DNA from 2 places in the Comamonas sp. 23 genome. Region 1 is predicted to be linked to the other one. Evidence: riboswitches for the same ligand, from Rfam matches in the RefSeq annotation. Region 1 holds a riboswitch; the other holds the start of a gene.
The links. A riboswitch is a leader RNA that binds a small molecule or an ion and turns the genes downstream of it on or off. The one in region 1 is predicted to bind S-adenosylhomocysteine.
Positions count from the first base shown of each region.

Region 1 (11,862 bases):
CTCGGCATTGCTGCGGATATTGGCCCCGCGCGTGGCATGCTGCTCAATGCTGGTTGCCAGGCCACCGGCCAGGCACCATTCGACGGCGACCGAGCCGGAGCCGCCGCCAATGTCCCAGAGCCGCTCGCCGCGCCGGGGGGCCAGCGTGGCCAGGGTCAGCGCACGCGCAGGCGCCTTGGTGATCTGGCCGTCGTGGGCATACCAGTCGTCGGGCCTGCCGGGCACCGCTGGCAGCGCAGCGCCGCCTTGGGCGATCAAGGCCACGGTCACCGGCGCCTGCGCCGGGTCGGCCTGCAGCGCAGCGGCGGCCGCATCGGCGCGCAGCATGCGGCAGCGCTCGCGCGGGCCGCCCACCGCTTCCATCACCCACAAGGGGCTTTGGCCCCAGCCTTCGTGGCTGAGCCAATCGGCCAACTGCACGACGGCCGCGCCATCGCGCAGCAAGGTGATCAGCTGGCGGCCAGGGGCCAGGCGGGGCAGCAGCTGCGCAATCGGGCTGGCATGCAGACCCAGGCAGTCGCAGGCTTCCAGCCGCCAGCCCAGGCGGGCGGCAACCAGTGAAAATGTCGAGGTTTGGGCATGGCAGCGCCATTCCTCAGGGCGCAAATGCGCCGCCAGGCTGCCACCCACGCCATACCAAAAGGGGTCGCCAGATGCCAGCACTGCGACCCGTTTGCCCCGTTCGGCCAGCACCGGGGCCACATCAAAAGGCTGGGGCCAGGGGCGGCCGCGCGCATCGATGGCGGCTAGCTGCAGATGGCGGGGGCCACCAAATACCAGCTCGGCCTGGTCCAATGCGTCTTTGGCCGCAGCGCTCAGGCCTGACAATCCATCCTCGTTCAACCCTATCAATGTCAACCACGGATCAGCCATGACGCATGTTCTCCTGCTGGGCGGCACCAGCGGCGCCAGCGAGTTGGCCCAGGCCCTGCACCAGGCGGGTGTGCGCGCCTGCTTCTCGTATGCCGGCGTCACCCAGCAACCCCTGGCCCAGCCCCTGCCCACGCGCAGCGGCGGCTTTGGCGGGGCAGAAGGCCTGGCCGCCTTTATCCGCGCCCAGGGCATCAGCCATGTGCTGGATGCCACCCATCCCTTTGCCGCGCAGATGAGCCGCCATGCCTGCGCGGCCTGCGCCGCCACCGGCACGCCCTTGCTGGCGCTGGAGCGCGCGCCCTGGCAGGCGCAGCCCGGCGACCGCTGGACGGAAGTGGCCAGCATGGCCGATGCCGCCAGCGCGCTGCCCCAGGCGCCCAGCCGGGTGTTTCTGGCCGTGGGGCGCAAACAGCTCGATGCCTTTGCCCCCAACCCGCAGCACCACTACCTGCTGCGCCTGGTTGATGCACCTGTGCTCGGCAGCTTGCCGCTGCCCCGGCACACCGTGGTGCTGGGCCGCGGCCCTTTTGGCATGCAGGACGACCTGGCCTTGCTGCAGCAGCAGCGCATCGCCTGGCTGGTGGCCAAGAATGCCGGTGGCGCCGCCACGCGCGGCAAGATCGATGCCGCCCGTGCGCTGGGCTTGCCGGTCGTAATGGTGCAGCGCCCGGTGCTGCCCTTGCGGCCGCGCACGGAAAGCGTTGCGGATGTGCTGCATTGGCTGCGTCATGGCGCGTTGCCATCCACTGCGCCGTAGTAGCGCGGCGTGTAGGTATAGCGCCCCACGCGGCGGGTGAGGCGGTTGCCCACCAGCACGACGGTGCGCATGTCGGCCATCTCGGGATGGGCATCGGCGAGGCTGCAGACCTGCAGCGATTCCTCGGGCGTGGAGACGGCGCGGGCAAAAATCAGCAGACGCTCGGGCTCGCAATGCTGGCGCAGCAAGGCCAACAGGCGGTTGAAGCCTTCGGGCCGGCTGTGCGAGCGCGGGTTGTAGAAGGCCATCGCAAAATCGGCTTCGGCCGCCAGTTCCACCCGGCGGGCAATCACCGGCCAGGGCTTGAGGTTGTCCGACAGATTGATGCAGCAAAAATCATGGCCCAGCGGCGCGCCTGCGCGGGCGGCAGCGGCGAGCATCGCGGTAACGCCAGGCAAGACCTGCACGTCCAGTGCCAGCCAGTCCTGCGCTTGTGGTCCCTCAGCGCTTTCGATGGCTTCAAACACCGCCGATGCCATTGCGAACACGCCCGGGTCACCAGACGACACTACCACGACCTGCCGGCCTTGGGCGGCCAACTCCAGCGCCTGCCGGGCGCGGTCGAGCTCCACCCGGTTGTCCGAGGCGAGCCATTGCGGCTCGCGGCTGCCAGCGGCTGCGCTCTGCGCCACCAAGGCCTGCGCCCGCGCCACATAGGGGAAGTAGCCCACGACATCGTCGGCGGCCAGCAAGGCCTGCAGTACCGCAGGCGTGATCTGGTCCAGGTCGCCCGGGCCCAGGCCGGCAATGGTCAGTTGGCCGCTGCTTACCATGCGGCCTCCGGGCGGCGGCCCTGGCCGTGCACCAGCACGATCGCGAAATAGGGGCAGACTTCGTCGCCCACGTCACTGAGGCGGGCGACCAGCTGCTGGTCGGTGGTGCCGTTTTGCACCAGCCAGGCGGCATCGGCGCGGCCCGCGCGGGCGAGCGCGCGGCGGATGCGCGGCAGGTTGCGGCCCACCTTCATCACCACCAGCGCGTCGGCCGTGTCCATGCGTCGCACCAGCTCGTCTTCGGACAAGGTGCCGGTCATCACGCTCAGCACATCGTCGCCCCAGGTGATGGGCTCACCGGTGGCATGCCAGCAGCCCACCATGCCGGGGATGCCGGGCACCACCTGCAGGTCCACATCGCCGCGCGCACGCAGCCGGGTGTAGAGGTGCATGAAGGAGCCGTAGAGAAAGGGATCGCCCTCGCAGAGCACGATGACCTGTTCCTGCCGGGCCAGTTCGGCCAGGCGCAGGCACCAGTCGTCGTAAAACTGCGCCAGCTGCTGCACATAGGCGGGGCTGTCCACCGGGATTTCGGTGGTCACCGGGTACTCCATCGGGTACTCGGCGGCCTGGCCGCTGAGCATGCCTTCGACCAGCTGGCGCGCCTTGCCGGGCCGGCCTTTTTTGCGGAAAAAGGCCACATGGCGGGCGCCGCGCACCAGGCGGTCGGCCTTGATGCTCATCAGTTCGGGATCGCCCGGGCCCAGGCCCACGCAGATGATGCCCGTTGTGGCGACGCTGGTCTTATTCAACATGGCTGGCCATGGCATTGACGGCGGCCACGGTCATCGCCGAGCCGCCCAGGCGCCCGCGCACGATCATCGCCGGCACCGGCAGGTCCTGCATCAGCGCCTCTTTGGACTCGGCCGCGCCGATAAAGCCGACCGGGAAGCCGATGATGGCCGCAGGGCGGGGGCAGCTCGGGTCCTGCAGCATGTTGAGCAAGTGAAAGAGGGCGGTCGGCGCATTGCCGATGGCCACCACGGCACCGGCCAGGTGCGGGCGCCACAGCTCCAGCGCCGCAGCGCTGCGGGTATTGTTCATTTGCTGCGCCAGCTCGGCCACAGCGGGCTCGTGCAAGGTGCAGATCACCGGGTTGCCGGCGGGCAGGCGCGAGCGGGTAATGCCTTCGCTGACCATGCGCACATCGCAGAGCACGGGCGCGCCGGCCTCCAGCGCGCGCTGGCCTGCCGCGACTGCGCCGGCGGAAAACTGCACATGCGCGGCCAGCTCGACCATGCCGGCGGCATGGATCATGCGCACCGCCACGCGCTCCTCACCGGGGGTGAAGCGCTGCAGATCGGCCTCGCGGCGGATCGTGGCGAAGGACTGCCGGTAGATCTCGGCGCCATTGGTTTCGTAGGTATGAACCATTACATTTCTTCAAACAACAGCCCGGGATTGTCGCGCAGACTGCGCGCGCTCCAGCGGGAATCGGGGACGGCCTGGGCCGTGGCATGGCGGCCGCGCCCATAGACGGGCCCATCGCCGCCCGCTTGGGCCACCAAGGTGACAGTGGCGGGCAGCTGGCGTGCGCAGCCTTTGCTGCAGCCCGAGACATGCAGGTGCGCGCCCTCGGGCACATGGGGGGCCAGGGCGAGCGCTAGATCCTGCGTGGGCGCCAGGGCTTGGCGGCAACCGGGCGCGCCGCTGCAGGCCGAGACGCGCAGCCGCGCATCTTGCGCGTCGCAGATCCAGTGGTCGCGGTCGGTCAAGCCCGCCCCTGGCATGCCCTGGGGCGCAAGGCCTTCGACCAGCAGCATGCGCCAGGGTGTGAGCCGCAGGCCCGTGATGCCGCTGCGCGCCAGGCGCGCCAGCGCACTGGCAGCAACCCGGCCCAGCGGCGCGGCCACCAACGGGCCAAGACCGCACTGCCAGCCCGGTTTTGGCTGGCTCGGTGCGGGCAGGTATGGGGGCGCTTCATGCAGGCCAGCGGGCAGCGCCAGCGGTGGCAGCGCGCCTGTATGGGCTTGGGCCTGGCGCAGCAGCTGGGGCAGGCGGCCGGGGTGTTCGCCGGCTGCACGCCGCGCGCGCGCCTGCGCCACACACCAGCGGGCCAGTGCCAGGGCGGCTTGCACGCTGAGGATGGCGTTGTCTGCCCGCCAGGCGATGGGGTAGCCGGGCACCTGCAGCAGCCAGCCTTGGGCGCCATCGCGAACCAATTGCACATCCGCCGCGACCTCGGCGAGGCCGCCATGGCGGCCGCTGGCCAGCGAGACGCCAAATTTGGCAGGCAGGCCTTCCAGCGCGGTATCGGCCAGCAGCGCCTGCTGCAAGGCCTCGGCCAGTGCGAGTACGCCGTCACCGGGCTGGCACAGCGGGTCGATGACCAGGTTGCGCAGCTGCTCCTGGCGGGCATCGCCATCGAGCAGGCCGTGGGTGGCCAGGGCCGCCAGCAGCGCGCCATGCCCCGCAGGGGCGACGCCGCGCAGCTGGATATTGGCGCGGCTGGTCAGCTCCAGCAGGCCGGCGCCATGCTCGCTGGCCAGCTCGGCCAAGCGCAGCGCCTGCCCGGCCGACAGCCTGCCCAGCGGTGGGCGCACCCGCACCACCAGCCCATCGCCAGAGGCCATGGGCTGCCAGGCGCCAGGGCACCAGCCTTGGGTCTGTGGAAGGGGGGAGGGTGGGGTGGCAAACATGGAGCAGGCGGCAGCGCAGTCGCAATGCCGGGGTGCTGAAGTGTAGCGAAGTGCCCGCTTGCTGCCGGCCAGCAGGCACAAACCACCCCGGTTTTTTGTCACAATCGGGCGCATGACGCTTGCTGCCCCCCGCATCCTCTTGGTGGACGATGATCCGCATATCCGCCGCTTTGTGCGTCTGGCCATGGAGGACGAAGGCTGGCAGGTCTTTGAGGCCGACAGCGCAAGGCGTGGCCTGATTGAGGCGGCCAGCCGCCAGCCCGATGCGCTGGTGCTGGACCTGGGCCTGCCCGATGCCGATGGCAAGACGCTGATCACCGAGCTGCGCGGCTGGAGCGGCCTGCCGGTGCTGGTGCTCTCGGCCCGCGACCAGGAGGACGAGAAAGTGGCGGCGCTCGATGCGGGCGCTGACGACTACCTGAGCAAACCCTTTGGCGTGCCCGAGCTGCTGGCGCGCCTGCGCGTGATGCTGCGCCGCAGCCAGCGCAGTGGCGGCGAGCAGCCTGGCAGTACGGTGCACTTTGGCGATGTGGAGGTGGACCTGGCAACGCACGAGGTGCGCCAGGCCGGGACGGCGGTGCATTTGACGCCGATCGAGTTCCGGCTGCTCGCGGCGCTGATCGCCGGCCAGGGCCGGGTGCTGACGCATCGCCAGCTGTTGCTGCAGGTCTGGGGGCCGGAGTACCTGGACCGGCCGCACTACCTGCGCGTGCACATGGCCAACCTGCGCCAGAAGATCGAGGCCGAGCCGGCCCAGCCCCGGCACCTGCTTACCGAGCTGCAAGTGGGCTACCGCCTGGTGGGGTTACAGGGCTGATGCCCTTATAATCGCGTTCCATCCGAGGAGCGTTGCAGCGTTTCCCAGTCTGGTCAGGCGCCAGACCACCATGGGGCGTGAGGCTCGGATTTCATCTCGCAACGACGCTCACCCACGCTTTCTGTGCGGTGAGATGGTTCTTCCCTTCTTCCGCGGAACGTGGTTTTTCATTCAATTTTTGGAGAAAACCATGAACGCTGCTGTTCGCTTCAATCCCGCTGACTCCGCGATTACCGATATTTCCCTGGCCGCTTGGGGCCGCAAGGAAATCAAGATCGCCGAAACCGAAATGCCTGGCCTGATGGCCGTGCGTGAAGAGTTCGCCGCTGCCCAGCCCTTGAAGGGCGCGCGCATCACCGGCTCGCTGCACATGACCATCCAGACCGCCGTGCTGATCGAGACGCTGACGGCGCTGGGCGCCCAAGTGCGCTGGGCCTCGTGCAACATCTTCTCGACCCAGGACCACGCAGCAGCGGCCATCGCCGAGACCGGCGTGCCCGTGTACGCGATCAAGGGCGAGTCGCTCAAGGACTACTGGGACTACACCCACGCGATCTTTGAATTCGGCGCCAAGGGCACCGAAGGCGAAGGCCCGAACATGATCCTGGACGACGGCGGCGATGCCACCATGCTGATGCACCTGGGCAAGAAGGCCGAGAAGGACATCTCCGTGCTGGCCAACCCCGGCAGCGAAGAAGAGAAGATCGTGTTTGCCGCGATCAAGGCCAAGCTGGCCGTCGATCCGACCTGGTACAGCCGCAAGTCGGCCCAGATCCTGGGCGTGACCGAAGAGACCACCACTGGCGTGCACCGCCTGAACGAAATGTCGGCCAACGGCTCGCTGCTGTTCCGCGCGATCAACGTCAACGACTCGGTGACCAAGTCCAAGTTCGACAACCTCTACGGCTGCCGCGAATCGCTGGTGGACGGCATCAAGCGCGCCACCGATGTGATGATCGCCGGCAAAGTGGCTGTGGTTGCTGGCTACGGTGACGTGGGCAAGGGCTGCGCCCAGGCGCTGACTGCGCTGCGCGCGCAAGTCTGGGTGACCGAGATCGACCCGATCAATGCCCTGCAAGCGGCGATGGAAGGCTACAAGGTCGTGACCATGGAGTACGCCGCTGACAAGTGCGATATCTTCGTGACCACCACTGGCAACAAGGACATCATCCGCCACGAGCACATGGTCGCGATGAAGGACGAGGCCATCGTCTGCAACATCGGCCACTTCGACAACGAAATCGATGTCGCATCGATCGAAAAGTACGAGTGGGAAGAGATCAAGCCGCAAGTCGACCACATCACCTTCCCCGATGGCAAGAAGATCATCCTGCTGGCCAAGGGCCGCCTGGTGAACCTGGGTTGCGCCACCGGCCACCCCAGCTTTGTGATGTCCAACTCCTTTGCCAACCAGACGCTGGCGCAGATCGAGCTGTTCACCCGCCCCGACGCCTACGAAGTGGGCAAGGTCTATGTGTTGCCCAAAGTGCTGGACGAGAAGGTCGCACGCCTGCACCTGAAGAAGGTCGGCGCCCAGCTGACCGAGCTGACCCAGGCGCAAGCGGACTACATCGGCGTGAAGAAGGAAGGCCCTTACAAGCCTGAAACCTACCGTTATTAAATTGAGCGGTAATCCCAGCGCCTGGTGACACCGTTGTGTGCCGCTAGGCGCTGCAGCCCTGTTGGGCATTTGTTGTGAAGACGGGCTGCTCCGCTTGGGCGGGCCAGCCGGTCGTTTTGATTGAAGGAACGCGCATGCGCGCAGATGTGTTTTTGGTGGAAACGGGCCTGGCGTCGACCCGCTCGCAGGCGCAGCGCCTGATTGCTGCGGGTGTGCAATGGCGCACCACCTCGCTGGCCCCCTGGATCAAGGTGGCCAAGAACGGGGACGAGATTCCAGGAGGCGCCCAGGTGGAGCTGCTCGATGACTCGGAAGCCAAGTACATCTCGCGCGGCGGCTTGAAGCTCGAAGGCGCGCTGGTGGCGACCGGCCTGGTGGTCCGGGACCTGCGCTGCCTGGACGTGGGCCAGAGCACCGGTGGCTTTACCGACTGCCTGCTGCAGGCCGGTGCCCAGCAGGTGATCGGTGTCGATGTCGGCACGGGCCAGCTGCACGAGCGCCTGCGCGCCGATGCGCGCGTGGTCTGTGTCGAGGGCTTCAATGCCCGCGCGCTGACGCCCGAGTCCTTGCAGGCGGCCTGCGATCTGGCTTTGACCGAGATCGTCTTGGAAGAAGAGGACAACGACACCCAGCCGGTGGCCCCTTATGCCTGGATGCGCAATGGCGGCCAGATCGATGAGGAATACGACGACAGCCAGGACGCCAAAGAGCAGGAGATCGAGGACTTCAAGGCAGAGCGCAATGCCAAGCAGCGCGCCAAGGCAGAAGGCACGGCTCCGGTCGAGCGCCGCCGCCGCGCCGGCACCGAGAACGTCGATATCCGCCCCGAGTTTGACTTTGTCACCGGCGATCTGTCCTTTATCTCGCTGACCCTCGTGCTGCCAGCGGTGGTGAGCGTGCTCAAGCCCGGCGGCCAGCTGCTGATGCTGGTCAAGCCCCAGTTCGAGCTGCAGCCCGGCCAGATAGGCAAGGGCGGCATTGTGCGCGACAAGGCCTTGTACGCCGAGGTGGAACAGCGCATCCGCGCCTGCCTCGCCGAGCTGGGCCTGGAGGTCAAGCAATGGCTGGATTCGGTCATCGATGGCGGTGACGGCAACCATGAGTTCTTTGTGCATGCCCAGCAAGGCGCCGTGGTGAAGCTGCCTGCGCCTGCGGCAGCCGATGCCAGCGATGAGGCCCCTGCCGCGCCTGCCGCGCCAGCGAAGAAGGCCGCAGCCAAGCGCCCATCGCGGGCCGATATGCGTGCCAAGCGCGATCTGCAGGAGCTGTATGTGGACCCAGAAGCGGCCAGCTTTGGCCAGCCCGGCCCGGCACGCAGCAAGCAGAAAAAACGCAACGAGCGCTGAGTATTGACGACCTGGAAGACGGCCATGACCTTTCCCATCAGTTTTGAATTTTTCCCGCCCAAGACGCCCGAAGGCGCTGACAAGCTGCGCGTGGTGCGCCAGGCGCTGTATGCGCGCAAGCCCCAGTTCTGCTCGGTGACCTATGGGGCCGGCGGCTCCACGCAAGAGGGCACCTTTGGCGTGGTCAAGGCCATCCTTGATGAGGGCGTGGATGCGGCATCGCACTTCTCCTGCGTGGGCGCGACCAAGCAGACGGTACGTGCGCAGCTGCAGCAGCTCAAGGACATGGGCGTCAAGCGCCTGGTGGCCTTGCGCGGCGACTTGCCCAGTGGCTATGGCCTGGGTGGCGAGTTTCACTACGCCAGCGATCTGGTGACGTTTATCCGCGACGAATTCGGCCAGGATTTCCACATCGAAGTGGCCGCCTACCCGGAGATGCACCCGCAGGCGCGCAACCCTGAAGCGGACCTGCAGGCCTTTCTGGCCAAGGTGAAAGCCGGTGCCGATTCGGCCATCACGCAGTACTTCTTCAACGCCGATGCCTTTTGCAGATTTCAAGAAGATTTACAAAAACGCGGGGTAGACCTGCCGGTCATCCCGGGTATTATGCCGATCACCGGATCGACGCAGCTGATGCGCTTTTCGGATGCCTGCGGTGCCGAGATCCCGCGCTGGATTCGTCTGCGACTGCAAGGCTATGGAGATGATGTTGCCAGCATCCGCGCCTTTGGCCTGGATGTGGTGACCCAGATGTGCGAGGACCTGCGCCGCCGTGGTGCCGTCGGCCTGCACTTCTACACCATGAACCAAAGCGCAGCCACACTGGCGATCTGCGACCGGCTGGGGCTGTAGCCAACAGCGCTGTGGTCTTGCAGCGCGGTGGCCCCGAATGTGCCGAACGCGGAAAGACCAGGAGTTGCTGTTGCCCTCATCCACACGATCGCGATGCCGAGGCTGGCTGGCCGCTGTCAGCCTGGCCGCGCTCGCCGGTGGCTGCGTGCATGTGCCCAGCGACAGCGACGGCGCTGCGCCCGATGGCACGGCGCCCGATGGCGTGACGCAGAGCACAGCGCAAGGCCCTGTGCATCCCGAAGCCGCATTCACAGCCCCCGAGCGCTCGGCCGCCGAGTCGGCCATCACCTCCACCGCGCCTGAAGAGCTGGCCGCGCTGTCCGGTGAGCGCCGTGGCCTGGGCCTGGTGCTGCCGCCGTCGGCGCCGCTCAGCAGCATCGATGGGCTCTCGCGCCCTTGGGATGTGCCCGATATTCCTCCCGCCCTCAAGCAAGACCCTTACCGCTCGGCCGACCAGCAAGGCATGGCCTCCTGGTATGGCGGCCAGTTCCATGGCCGCAAGACGGCCAATGGCGAGCGCTTTGACAAGGAAGGCCTGACGGCAGCCCACAAGACCCTGCCTTTTGGCACCCAGGTCTGCGTGCGCAGCATGGTCACCGGCAAGGCCGTGGTGGTGCGCATCAATGACCGGGGCCCTTATGCCGGCGACCGCATCATCGACCTGAGCCAGGGCGCGGCCCAGGAGCTGGGCATGCTGGGCCTGGGCATCAAGCCGGTGGAGCTGTGGACCCTGGATGACGATGACGACGACTGCCCCTCATTTGTGCTGGCCGGGCGGCGCGGCAGCGGGGCACTGGCCGGTGATGCCGCGCCCCGCAGTCACCAGGCGGCCAAGGCCGCGGCGCACCCTGGCCGCGTGCGGGCCGTGGTACCCGCCGCCAAGGCCCGGGCCAAGCCTGCCAAGGCCGCACCCGCAGCACGGCGCAAAAAGTAAAACCGCAGCACACAAAAGCAAAAACGCAGGCCCATCTTTGTCGATGGCCTGCGTTTTTCTGTCCGGGGTTGACCCGGGCGGCGTTGTCTTTCCCGCCTGCGCTGCTTACTTGCCGCCGCTCTCCAGCACATAGCCGGCATTGCTGTCCTGCTGCAGCAGCTCGGCCATCTGGGGCAGGGCCACCTTGAGCTGGTCCTTCAGGGTGAACGGCGGGTTGATCAGGAACATGCCGCTGGCGGGCAGACCGGGGCGCTTTTCTTCGCCCTGGCGCATGGCGGTGGTGATCTTGCTGTTCTTGACCGTCAGCTCGGCATTGAGCCAGCTCTTGCCAAACTTGTTGGCCAGGGTCTTGAGGCGGCGCGGCAGGTCATGGGCTTCCTGGCGCGGAATGATCGGGTACCAGACCGCATAGGTGCCGGTGGGAAAGCGCTGCATGCTGTCGGCCACCATGTCGAGCACACGGCCGTAGTCGGTCTTCATCTCGTAGCTGGGGTCGCACAACAAAAAGGCGCGGCGCGATGGCGGGGGCAGAAATTTCTTCACGCCCTCAAAGCCGTCTTCCAGCAGCACCTGGACCTGGCGGCCGGCCTTCAGCTGCGCGATATTGCCACTCAGCGAGCGGCAGTCGGTGGGGTGCAGCTCAAACAGCTTGAGCTTGTCGCGGTCGCCCAGCAGGCGCTGCGCGATAAAGGGCGAGCCCGGGTAGACCTTGTAGGTGTTGCTGGTGTTGAAGGCTTTGACCATGTCCACATAGTCCTGCAGCATGGGGCACAGGTCCTTGGCACCTTCGAGGCGGCGAATGCCCTCGTCGGCCTCGGCGCTGGTGGTGGCGTAGTCGCCGTCCAGGCGGTACAGACCCGCCCCGGCATGGGTGTCCAGTGCAACCAATGCCGCCTCTTTTTGCGTCATGTATTGCAGGGAGGCAATCAGGATGGTGTGCTTGAGCACATCGGCGTGATTGCCGGCATGGAAGGCGTGGCGGTAACTGAACATAGGGCGCCAATGGTAGCGACAAGCGCTGTGCTACGGCGCCAAAGGGGCATGCAGCAGCTGCTACAAGCCCCAAAAACACCGAAAATATGCCTGAACCGAGTCCATTGGTGGGAAGTAAGGAGGCACTTTACGTCTTGCCGAAAAACTTTTATAATGGAGAGCTTCGCAGCGATTTTTATGAATCCCGCGGCGAGGACTTTGTGTGCAGTGCTTACGCGCCGCATGTGAGGGAGTACCGCCTAAGAGGCTTCCTGCGT
Region 1 is NZ_CP187127.1:4,417,880-4,429,741, reverse strand. It holds gene cbiE (precorrin-6y C5,15-methyltransferase (decarboxylating) subunit CbiE) at 1-873, opposite strand, end outside; gene ACPEE1_RS20005 (cobalt-precorrin-6A reductase) at 872-1,630, shown strand; gene cobJ (precorrin-3B C(17)-methyltransferase) at 1,600-2,403, opposite strand; gene cobI (precorrin-2 C(20)-methyltransferase) at 2,397-3,158, opposite strand; gene ACPEE1_RS19990 (precorrin-8X methylmutase) at 3,148-3,777, opposite strand; gene cobG (precorrin-3B synthase) at 3,777-5,042, opposite strand; gene ACPEE1_RS19980 (response regulator) at 5,155-5,859, shown strand; S-adenosyl-L-homocysteine riboswitch at 5,878-5,976, shown strand; gene ahcY (adenosylhomocysteinase) at 6,050-7,480, shown strand; gene ACPEE1_RS19970 (TlyA family RNA methyltransferase) at 7,615-8,826, shown strand; gene metF (methylenetetrahydrofolate reductase [NAD(P)H]) at 8,851-9,678, shown strand; gene ACPEE1_RS19960 (septal ring lytic transglycosylase RlpA family protein) at 9,749-10,612, shown strand; gene ACPEE1_RS19955 (23S rRNA (adenine(2030)-N(6))-methyltransferase RlmJ) at 10,718-11,605, opposite strand.

Region 2 (11,862 bases), 920 kb from region 1:
CGCCGAGCAGCGCAAATCCGGCCTGGGCAGCGCCGAGAACCTGGCCCAGTTTGCCGCGCAGCTGGCGCTGTTCTCGCAAAGCATCGTCAGCGGCCTGAACCTGGCCCAGACGCCCGAGAAATGCGATGAGCAGCTCGCGCGCCTCCTGGTGCAGCTCGAAGACATCGAGAGCCAGTTTGGCGAGCATGCGCAGTTTCTCTCGGACATCATCGCCAAGCGCGAAGAGGTGCTGGAGACTTTCGAGGCGCGCAAGCAGTCCTTGCAGGACGAGCGCCAGCGCCGCGCCCAGGGCGTGCTCGATGCCGCGCTGCGCATTGTGCAAGGCCTGCCCAAGCGCACCGAAAAGATCGCCAGCCCAGAGGCACTGCACGCGTTCTTTGCCGGCGACCCGCTCATTGCCAAGCTCAAGGAATTGGCCGGGCGCCTGCGCGGCGAGTTGCAGGACCCCGTCAAGGCCGATGACATCGACAGCCGCATCAAGTCGCTGCGCGACCAGGCCTTCCGCGCGCTGCAGGACCGAACCGACCTGTACGAGGGCGATGGCAAGCTGATCCGCCTGGGCCGCCACCGTTTCTCGGTGGGCAACCAGGACCTGGACCTGACCTTGCTGCCGCGCGACGGCCAGCTCTACCTGCACCTGGTGGGCACCGAGTACTTCGAGCCGGTGGACAATGCAGAGCTGGCCGGCCTGCAGGCCTACTGGGATGCCTCGTCGCCGGCCGAATCGGCCGAGATGTACCGGGGCGAGTACCTGGCGCTGGAGGTGGTGCAGGCCGTGCGTGCCGGGCGCGAAGGCTGGAGCCAGGACCGCCTGCGCCAGCTCCTGCCCGATGGCGAGGCGCTGACCCAGGCGATCCGCGAGTTTTCTGCGCCGCGCTACCGCGACGGCTATGAGCGCGGCATCCACGACCATGATGCGGCCGTCATATTGCAGGCGCTGGTGCCGCTGGCCGATGGCGCCGGGGTGCTGCGCCATGCGCCGCAGGCACGCAGCCTGGCGCTCTTGTTCTGGAGCCAGCAGGCCCATATCCAGCAGCCCCAGCTGGCCAGCAGCATTGCACGCTGGCCCGAGCGCGCGCAGCAGGCCCAGGCCATGCAGCAGCTGCTGGGTAGCGAGGCCGAGCGCCTGGCGCTGCAGACCGACATCATGGCCCAGCTGCGCGCCTTTGCGCAGGACCAGGGCCTGCTCGATGCGCTGCTGCGCGCCGACCCGGCCAGCCCCTTGCTGGCAGCGGCAGCGCCCGATGCGGGAGAGTGGGACAGCGAGACTGACAACCTGCTGCGCGCCGCCGCCGATTACCTGCAGGCCGAGCTGGCGCACAAGGCGCTGCGCTTCCATTTCTCGGGCGCCAGCCAGGCGGTGGTGGCCGCGCTGCAGCAGGCGCTCAAGGCCGGCCCCAAGGAAGGCCTGCACTGGGCCGATCTGCAGCGCTACTGGGCGGGCGGCGAGGCCGGCCAGGCCAGCCGCGAGCGCGGCGCCGCACCGCTGGCCCAGCGCTGGCGCAGCGCGCTGCACTGGCTGCAGACAGTGGCCAAGGCCGCCCCCGAGGCCGAGCGTGCCGCCTGGCTGCCTTACTGCAGCGAAGCGGCCGCCTGGCTGGTCTGCCAGGGCGAGCTGCCGCACCAGGTCAGCAATGTGGATCTGCGCTGCGAGGTGCTGGGCCTGCTGGGCCAGCATGGCCGGGTGGATGCCGGCCGCATGTCCATCCAGCTCGACGAGCTGACCACGCGTGCGGCGCGCCACTACCGCCGCTATCTGCCGCAGTGGGAGCGCTACCAGGCGCTGCGCCAGCAGCTGCTGGGCGAGTACCGCGCGCGCTTCCGGCTCGAGGAGTTCAAGGCCCGGCCGCTGTCGTCCTTTGTGCGCAACCGGCTCATCAACGAGATCTACCTGCCGGTGATTGGCGACAACCTGGCCAAGCAGATCGGCGTCGTGGGCGAGAACAAGCGCACCGACCAGATGGGCCTGCTGATGATGATCTCGCCGCCCGGCTACGGCAAGACCACCTTGATGGAGTACGTGGCCAACCGCCTGGGTCTCATCTTCATGAAGATCAACGGCCCGGCGCTGGGCCACTCGGTGCGCTCGCTCGACCCGGCCCAGGCGCCCGATGCGACGGCGGCCAAGGAGCTCGAAAAGCTCAACCTCGCGCTGGAGATGGCCAACAACGTGATGCTGTATATCGACGATATCCAGCACACGCATCCGGAGTTCTTGCAGAAGTTCATCTCGCTGTCCGATGGCACGCGCCGCATCGAAGGGGTGTGGAGGGGCCAGACCAAGACCCATGACATGCGCGGCAAGCGCTTTTGCGTGGTCATGTCCGGCAACCCCTATACCGAGTCGGGCGAGGTCTTCAAGATCCCCGACATGCTGGCCAACCGCGCCGACATCTACAACCTGGGCGATGTGCTGGGCGGCATGGATGAGGTCTTCAAGCTCAGCTATATCGAAAACAGCATGACCTCGAACGCGGTGCTCGCGCCGATGGCCACGCGCAGCCTGCAGGATCTGTACCTGCTGCTCGACCGGGTGCAGGGCAAGGAGGTGTCGGCCAATGCGCTGTCGCACGACTATGCGGCCGCCGAGCTGCGCGAGATGGAGGCGGTGCTCCAGCGCATGCTGCAGGTGCGCGAGCTGGTGTTTAAGGTCAACCAGCAGTACATCCACAGCGCCGCGCAGGACGACAGCTACCGCACGGAGCCGCCTTTCAAGCTGCAGGGCAGCTACCGCAACATGAACAAGCTCGCCGAGAAGATCACCCCGGTGATGAACGATGCCGAGATGGCGCAGATGCTGAGCGACCATTACCAGGGCGAGGCGCAGATGCTGACCGGCGGCGCCGAGGAGAACCTGCTCAAGCTCGCCGAGCTGCGCGGCAGCGCCGATGCGCAGGCCCAGGCGCGCTGGGCCGAGATCAAGGCCCAGTTCCAGCGCCAGCAGGCCGCAGGTGGCGCCAATGCCGATGCGACCACCCGCGTGACGACCCAGCTGGTCGACCTGGTCGCCGCTACGCGTGCGATGGCCCAGGCACAGCAGGACCGCCACCAGGGTGACAGCGCCGCGCAAGAGGGCCTGCAGCGCATGCTGGCGCAGTGGGGCCAGGCGCAAACGGCCGTGGGCCAGTCGCTCGACGGCATTCGCCAGGCGGTGCTGGACAGCGCGCCGGCGCCGCAGCCCGCGCGCCACGCTGATGCACCGCCGCTGGACCTGGCCGTGCAGCAGCTGGGCCAGCTGGTGCTGCAGTCGCTGCAGCCGGTGGTCGAGCACCTGGACCAGAGCCGGCGCCAGCAGCTGGGGCTGCACCGCGTGCTGATGCAGGTCGCCACCCGCATGCAAGAGCAGATCGACCAGCAGCGCGCCGGCCGCCAGCCGCTGCAGGCCACCTTGCAGGCCGACGATATCGACAAGGCCTTTGACCGCATGCAGGATAGCCGGCCACCGCGCTGAGCATCCCAGCGTCCCTGGCAACTGCAGCCACTACCGCCACGGCCACCGCCAGGGACGTTGAAAGCATTGTTATCAGGTGCAAGCAGCGCCCTTGTCCTAGCCTCCGGGGAGGGCGCATACCGATACACTGTGCCGATGCGAGCCTCCCCCCTCTCTTTCTCTGCCCGCCAGGGTCTGCCACGCTGGTGGTTGCCGGCCCTGTGGCTGCTGCTGTGCGCATGCCTGCTCCCCTCGGCAGCGACGGCACAGTCACTGACCTCGCTGGCGGGCCTGGGGGGCAGTTCATCGAGCAGCAGCGATGAAGAGCGCGCCATCCAGGCGCAGCGCGAGGCCACCACCACGGCCGAGCAGGAGGCCGATGCGCTGACCCAGTCGCTCGAGCGCCTGCGCAGCCGCGTGCAGACCCCCGCGGGCGCGCCCCCCGCACCGCTGAGTGACCAGGAGCTGGGCCAGATACAGACGCGCTGGGAAGAGCGTGTACCCGCCAATGCCAGCCAGGAAGTGCTGGAAAAGCTACTGACCGACGAGCGCGAGGCGATTGCCGCGCTCAAGTCCGGCATCGAGAAATCGGCGGCCGAACAGGCCAACCTGGTGGCCCAGCCCGGCAATGGCCGCAGCGACCTGGCCAGCCTGCAGCAGCGCGTGCAGGAGACCGCGACGCCGGTGACGGCCGAGCCGGGAGAGTCGAAGGCGCTGACCCAGGCGCGCCAGCAGCGCCGCAGCGCCGAGCACCGCCGCGCCACGCAGGAGCTGGCACTGCGCCAGGAAGAGCAATCGACGATCGAGACCCGCCAGCGCCTGCTCGATGTGCAACTGCAGACCCAGCGCCGCGAGCTGCTCGAGCGCACGCCGCGCGTGGCTTGGCTCAACCAGCGCATTGCCGACCGCGCCCGCCAGCAGCTCGAGCAGCAGGTGCAGCAAACGCAGGCGGCCGAGAACGACACGGCCGAGGCCTCGGCCGCCGTGCGCGAGCTGGCGCAGCAAAACAGCGCGCTGGCCGCCCAGATCCTGGCGCACAACGACCGCCTGGTCAAAGAGCGCCAGGACCTGGCGAGCGACGAATACCGCCAAAGCCAGCTGGCCTCGGCCTTGCGCGACACGCAGGCGCGCCTGCGCCTGGGCGGCAGCGCCTCGGTGGGCCAGTGGCTGTGGAAGCAGCGCGTGGCGCTGCCCACCGTCAACACCATCCAGTCGCGCCGCAAGGCCACGTTGCGGCAGCTGGCCGAGCTGCGGCTGGCGCTGTTCAATGCCAGCGAGCGGCGCTTCAGCCTCAACGGCACGGCCACGGGTGGCGGCAACTCGGGCATGACTACGCGCGGCAGTGCCCAGAGCACAGCCTTGTGGACCAAGCAGGCCGCGCTGATTGACCAGCTCCAGCCCTTGCTGCTGCGGCGCATTGCGGTGCTGGAGCAGACCGATGCGGCGCTGCAATCGACCTTGAACAGCGGCAACGCGCTGCGCCAGGTGATGGACAAGGAGCTGCTGTGGTTCCCCAGCCATCTGGCGATGGGCGGCGCCTGGCTGGACGAATGGCGCTCGGTGCTGCGCAGCTCGGACGGTGCGCCCCTGGAGCAGGGCGCGAGCGCCTCGCCCTGGAACACCGCGCGGGCGCTGGGCGCGAGCATGCTGCGCAACCTCTGGATCTATGCCGGTATCTTTGCCGGCGTGCTGCTGCTGCTGGGCCTGCGCCGCTATGCCTTGCAAAAGCTGCAGGCGATTGCCACGCAGGTGGACAATTTCTCGCAGGACCACTTTGGCCTGACCTTGATGGCGCTGGGCTGGAGCCTGCTGTATGCGCTGCCCTGGAGCTTTGCCACGGCCGCCCTGGGCACCTTGCTGCAATCGACGGCAGCGCCGGTGGCGCTCGAGCCGCTGGGCCAGGCGCTCGAGCAGCTGAGTGCCTTTGTCTTTGTCGTGACCCTGCTCAACGTGCTGTTCCGCCCCTGCGGGCTGGCGGTGGCGCATTTTGGCTGGCCGCGCGAGCGCGTGCAGGTGCTGCGCCAGATGGTGCTGCGCGCCACCTGGCTGATCGTGCCCATCGATCTGCTGGGCGGCCTGGCCTTCTTCAGCCACGATGATTCGGCGATCAGCACCTGGGGCCGCATGTGCCTGCTGGTGCTGACCCTGGGCCTGGGCTGGATGGCCTTGCGCTACCTGCGTCAAAGCCTGCGCAAGCAGCGCCCGGGCCTGCGCTGGAGCCAGGTGGTGAGCGTGGCCGTGCTGCTGGTGCTGGCCGTGACCCTGGTGGGCATCGGGCTGGGCTATGTCTACACCGCCACCGAGGTGATCCAGGCGTTGCTGAGCAGCTTTGTGTTCCTGGCGGCGGCCGAGGTGCTGGTCAGCCTGCTGCGGCGCTGGCTGCTGCTGGGCGAGCGCCGCCTGGCGCTCAACCGCCTGCGCGCCGCTGCGCTGCAGCGCCAGGCGGCCAATGCGGCAGCGGCTGCCGATGCCGCCACTGGCAGCCCCGCCCCGGCCAACAACAATGCCGCCGATGAGCAAAGCCAGATGGCGCTGGTCACCGTCAGCACGCAGGCACACCGCCTGCTGGGCCTGCTGCAGCGGGTGCTGGTGGCGCTGAGCCTGGTGTACGCCTGGTCGCCGGTGCTGCCAGCGCTGCTGCGCTTTGAGGGCGTGGTGCTGTGGTACACCACCAATACCGAGGCCAGTGGCATTGCGCGCCCCGCGCCGGTGAGCCTGATGGACCTGCTGGTGGGTGCGCTGATCTTGCTGATGACCTTCAGCCTGACGCGCAACCTGCCCGGCCTGGTCGAGGTGGTGTTCTCCGGCACGCGCCGGGTCAGCAGCTCGGACCGCTACACGATGGCGACCCTGGCGCGCTACGGCATCACGATTGCCGGCACGGTCAGCGCGCTGTCCTTGCTGGGCCTGCGCTGGAGCCAGCTGCAGTGGATGGCCGCCGCGCTGACCGTGGGTCTGGGTTTTGGCCTGCAGGAGATTTTTGCCAACTTTGTCTCGGGCCTGATTCTGCTGGTCGAGCGGCCCTTCCGGGTCGGCGATGTGATCACCATCAACCAGCACACCGGCACCGTCACCCGCATCCGCACGCGCGCCACCACGGTGCTGGATTTCGACAACCAGGAAATCGTCATCCCGAACAAGACCTTCATCACCGGCCAGGTGACCAACTGGACCTTGAGCGACGATGTGACGCGCCTGATCATCGATGTCTCGGTTGCGCACGGCAGCGACCCGGGCGAGGTGCAGCGCATGCTGCTGGCCATTGCGGCCGAGCACCCCAAGGTGCTGCGCGAGCCCGAGGCCAACTGCTGGTTCATGGCGCTCGAAGGCCAGGGCCAGAAGTTCGAGCTGCGCGTCTATGTGGGTGCGGTGGATGACCGCCTGCCGGTGCGCAACGACCTCAACCGCAGCATCAACGCGCGGCTGAAGGCAGCCGGCATTGCGGTGGCCTTCCCGCAGATGGACATCCATGTGCGCGACCTGCCGCCCGCCCCCGCTGCGCCGCAAGAAGCCCCGGGCGCTTAAGGTGTTTGGGAGGCTGCCTGCACCAGCGCCACAAAGCGCTTGGCGGCCAGGCCCATCGGGTGCTCCTTGGACCAGACCACATCCACATAGAGCTGGGCGCCATTGCTGAGGTTGGCAAACTCCATCGCCACCAGAGCGCCCGACTGCAGCAGCGGTGCCACCAGCGGCTGGGGCAGCCAGCCCCAGCCAATGCCGGCGCTGACCATCTGCAAGGCAGCCACATGGTTGTCGGTGCGCCAGACATCGCGGGCGTAGACCAGGCGCTCATGGTCCAGCGACCAGTCGCGGCTGGCAACGATGATCTGGCGCGTATTGGTCAGGTGGTGCTCGCGCAGCTGGGGCCGGGCGGCCTCGCCGGGCGCAGGCGCCTGGACCAGCGCCTGCATCAGCGGGTGGCTGGGGGCGATGACGGCCAGCAAGGTCTCGGTCGCCACTTCCTGAAAACCTTCGCGGCCGTCCAGGCTCGGCCGCTCAAAGACCAGTGCCAGCTGCGCGCGGCCGCTGTGCAGCATGGTCAGCGCATCGGCCTGGGGGGCCGTGAGCACCTCGACGGCCAGCTGCGGGTACTCCTGCGCCAGCGCGGCCAGTGGCGCAGCCCAGGGGGCTGAGAGCAGCTCCGGCGCCATCACCAGGCTCAGCCGCGATTCCAGCCCTTGCTCCAGCGCCAGCGCATGGGCGTTGAGCTGCTGCAGCTGCGCGGCCAGCAGGCGCGCCTGCGGCTCCAGCGCCAATGCGGCGGGCAGCGGTCGGGGCTCGCGCCCTTCGCGGGCAAACAGCGGCATCTGCAGCTCGGCCTCGAGCTGGGCGATCTGCATGCTGACGGCCGAGGGCACCTTGCCCAGCGCCCGGGCTGCGGCCGAGAAGCTGCCATGGTCGAGCACGGCCAACAGGGTCTGGATCGTGTCGGAGTCAAAGGGGGCGAAGGCACTGCGCATTGATGTATCAATTTTTATGAAAGATTCTGACTTATGTTATCAGTTCATGACACATAAGATAGCGCCCCATGTCAGTTCAAAAAATACACAACAGCCCTTGGTCGCTGCAGGGGCCGATGCGGCGCGTGGTCTATGTGGCCCTGTACGAGGCCATCGCCATCGTGGCCGCCACGGCAGGCCTGTCGGCTCTGTCGGGCCAGGGCGCTGCGCACTCCGGTGTCGTAGCCGCCGCCTCGTCGGCCATCGCCATTCTGTGGAACGTGGTCTGGAACCACCTGTTCGAGCGCTGGGAAGCCACCCAGCCCACCCGTGGGCGCGGCCTGGGCCGCCGCATTGCGCATGCGCTGGGCATGGAAGGCGGTCTCGTCTTCATGCTCGTGCCGCTGTTTGCCTGGTGGTTCGAGGTCAGCCTCTGGGATGCGCTGGTGATGGACATCGGCCTGCTGCTGTTCTTCCTGGTCTACACCTTTGTCTTCAACTGGTCGTTTGACCGCCTGTTTGGCCTGCCGCAATCGGCACAGTAGGGTCGGAAAGCACAACGGGGCGCCGTGTTACCACTGGCGCCCCGTTGCTGTTAATGGCTGTGCTTTAGCGCAACCAGGCAATCATCAGCTGCAGCACAAAGGCATTGATGATGTCGATAAAGAACGCACCTACCAGCGGCACGATCAGGAAGGCCTTGTGCGAGGGCCCGTACTGGCTGGTGATGGCCTGCATATTGGCCACAGCCGTGGGCGTGGCGCCCATGCCAAAGCCGCAGTGGCCGGCGGCCAGCACGGCGGCGTCGTAGTTGCGACCCATCGTGCGGAAGGTGATGAAGACGGCAAACAGCGCCAGCGCCACGGTCTGCACCGCCAGGATGAGCATCAGCGGCCCGGCCAGCTCGGCCAGCTCCCAGAGCTTGAATGACAGCAGCGCAATGGCCAGGTAGATCGACAGGCCGGCGTTGCCAAAAACATCGATGGCACGGTCAAACACCTTGAAGCCAAAGCCGTAGTCGAGCACATTGCGGATCACCACGCCGCCGCCCAGCGCCCAGACAAAGGTGGGCAGCTGCAGCATCGTGCCCTGGGTGGCGCTGGTCATGAACTCGGCAAAGGCCAGGCAGCCGGCAAACAGCGCCAGGGTCTCGATGGCGGCCTCGGCGGTGATCAGGCGCGGGGCGGTATTGGGCGTCTCGAAATTGGCGACCTGGCTGCTGTCGTTGCCTGGGGTGTGCTCACTCACTTCCTTTTCAGCCAGCGTGCGTGGCTGGGCCAGCTGGTGGCGCGTGATCAGGCGCTTGGCCAGAGGGCCGCCCAGCAGGCCGCCGATGACCAGGCCAAAGGTCGCGCAGGCAATGCCCAGCGCGGTGGCGCCGCTCAGGCCGTATTGGTTCTCCAGCACCGAGCCCCAGGCGCCAGCGGTGCCGTGGCCGCCCAGCAAGGTGATCGAGCCCGCGACCAGGCCAATGAGCGGATCCAGCCCCAGCAAGGTGGCCAAGCCCACGCCGACACCGTTTTGCACAAAGATAAAGGCGACGATGACGCCCAGAAACACCACCAGGCCCATGCCGCCTTCGCGCAGCTTGGCAAAGTTGGCGCTCAGCCCGATCGACGAGAAGAACACCAGCATGAAGCTGGTCTGCATGCCAGTGGCAAAGGCCAGGGTCAGGCCGGTGGCCTGGTGCAGCGCAAAGATAAGGGCGGCCACCACCAGGCCGCCGGAGACGGGCTCGGGGATGTTGAAGTCGCGCAGGAAGCGGATGTGCCGCGTCAGCCACTTGCCCAGCAAGAGCACGAGGACGGCAAAGATCAGGGTGTAGTAAGCACTGAAACTCAGATGCAAGGGAATTCTCCTCAAAAAGCAGGCCTGGACCTGTTTGAAAACAGAAAGCCGGTGTTGCCTATGGGTTGGCGTTGTTTGCCGGCAAAGCGCTGCAATATGGGTGAATGCCGAAGCATCGTCTGATTGAATAGGTCTATAACCAACAATGGTGAATGGTGTTTGTGGCTATGGACAAGCCCCTCTGCCTGTGCTTTGGCGCCCGGCCTGGCTTAAAATGCAGGGCCTTGTTCCAAGGAGCGCTGCAGCAGGCCGGTGGTACCCCCATCGCAGGCCTGTCAGGCTTGGGGCAGGTCGACGGGCATGCCGCGCATGGCCCGCATCAACGGCGCTCACCTGTTCTGTCTCTGTTTTCTGGTTTTCACAGGTGAGCCCCATGTCCGCGTCTGCTGCCCCCGTTTCCGTTCCTCCCATGCGCCTGTCGGGCCTGGAGCCCGTGTTTGTTGGCGAGGACAGCCTGTTTGTCAACGTCGGTGAACGCACCAACGTGACGGGCTCCAAGGCCTTTGCGCGCCTGATCCTGAACGAGCAGTACGAAGAGGCGCTGGCCGTTGCGCGCCAGCAGGTGGAAAACGGCGCCCAGGTGATCGATGTGAACATGGACGAGGCCATGCTCGACAGCAAGGCCGCGATGGTGCGTTTTCTGAACCTGATCGCCTCCGAGCCCGATATCGCCCGCGTGCCCATCATGGTCGACAGCTCCAAATGGGAGGTGATCGAGGCGGGGCTGCGCTGCATCCAGGGCAAGGGCATCGTCAACTCCATCTCGATGAAAGAGGGCGTGGACGAGTTCAAAGCGCATGCGCGCCTGGTCAAGCGCTATGGCGCCGCCGCCGTGGTCATGGCCTTTGACGAAAAAGGCCAGGCCGATACCTACGAGCGCAAGATCGAGATCTGCGAGCGCGCCTACCGCATCCTGGTTGACGAGGTCGGTTTCCCGCCCGAGGACATCATCTTCGACCCCAACATCTTTGCCGTGGCCACCGGCATCGAAGAGCACAACAACTACGGCGTGGACTTCATCGAGGCGACGCGCTGGATCAAGCAGAACCTGCCCGGCGCCAAGGTGAGCGGCGGCGTATCGAACGTGTCGTTCTCGTTCCGCGGCAACGACCCGGTGCGCGAGGCGATCCACACGGTGTTCCTGTACCACGCAATCCAGGCGGGCATGGACATGGGCATCGTCAACGCCGGCATGGTCGGCGTCTATGACGACCTCGAGCCGGTGCTGCGCGAGCGCGTCGAAGACGTGGTGCTCAACCGCCGCCCCGACGCCGGCGAGCGCCTGGTCGAAGTGGCCGACAGCGCCAAGAGCGGCGCCAAGGACGACAGCAAGAAGCTCGAATGGCGCGGCACGCCAGACAGCCCCAAGACCGTCAACGAGCGCCTGTCGCATGCACTGGTGCATGGCATCACCGACTTCATCACCGAAGATACCGAAGAGGCTTACCAGACCATCGTCATGCAAGGCGGCGGGCGCCCGCTGCATGTGATCGAAGGGCCGCTGATGGACGGCATGAACATCGTCGGCGACCTGTTTGGCGCCGGCAAGATGTTCCTGCCCCAGGTGGTCAAGTCGGCCCGCGTGATGAAGCAGGCCGTGGCCCACCTGGTGCCCTATATCGAAGAGGAAAAGCGCCAGCAGGAAGCGGCGGGCGTGGACGTGTCGAGCAAGGGCAAGATCGTCATCGCCACCGTCAAGGGCGATGTGCATGACATCGGCAAGAACATCGTCACCGTGGTGCTGCAGTGCAATAACTTCGAGGTCATCAATATGGGCGTGATGGTGCCCTGCCACGAGATCCTGGCCCGTGCCAAGGCCGAGGGCGCGGACATCATTGGCCTGTCGGGCCTGATCACGCCCAGCCTCGAAGAGATGCAGTATGTGGCCGGCGAGATGCACAAGGACGACTATTTCCGCATCAAGAAAATTCCGCTGCTGATTGGCGGCGCCACCTGCTCGCGCGTGCACACGGCGGTGAAGATTGCGCCCAAGTACGAAGGCCCGGTGCTTTACGTGCCTGATGCTTCGCGCAGCGTGAGCGTGGCCCAGAGCCTGCTGGGTGAGAACAAGGACCGCTACCTGCAAGAGGTGGAGGCCGACTACGACAAGGTGCGCACCCAGCACGCCAACAAGAAGAAAACGCC
Region 2 is NZ_CP187127.1:354,027-365,888, forward strand. It holds gene ACPEE1_RS01405 (DNA repair ATPase) at 1-3,451, shown strand, start outside; gene ACPEE1_RS01410 (mechanosensitive ion channel domain-containing protein) at 3,587-6,955, shown strand; gene ACPEE1_RS01415 (LysR family transcriptional regulator) at 6,952-7,890, opposite strand; gene ACPEE1_RS01420 (PACE efflux transporter) at 7,959-8,414, shown strand; gene gltS (sodium/glutamate symporter) at 8,479-9,717, opposite strand; S-adenosyl-L-homocysteine riboswitch at 9,943-10,055, shown strand; gene metH (methionine synthase) at 10,091-11,862, shown strand, end outside.
Region 2: it holds a riboswitch for S-adenosylhomocysteine, as region 1 does, so the genes downstream of both, metH (methionine synthase) here and ahcY (adenosylhomocysteinase) in region 1, are expected to answer to the same signal.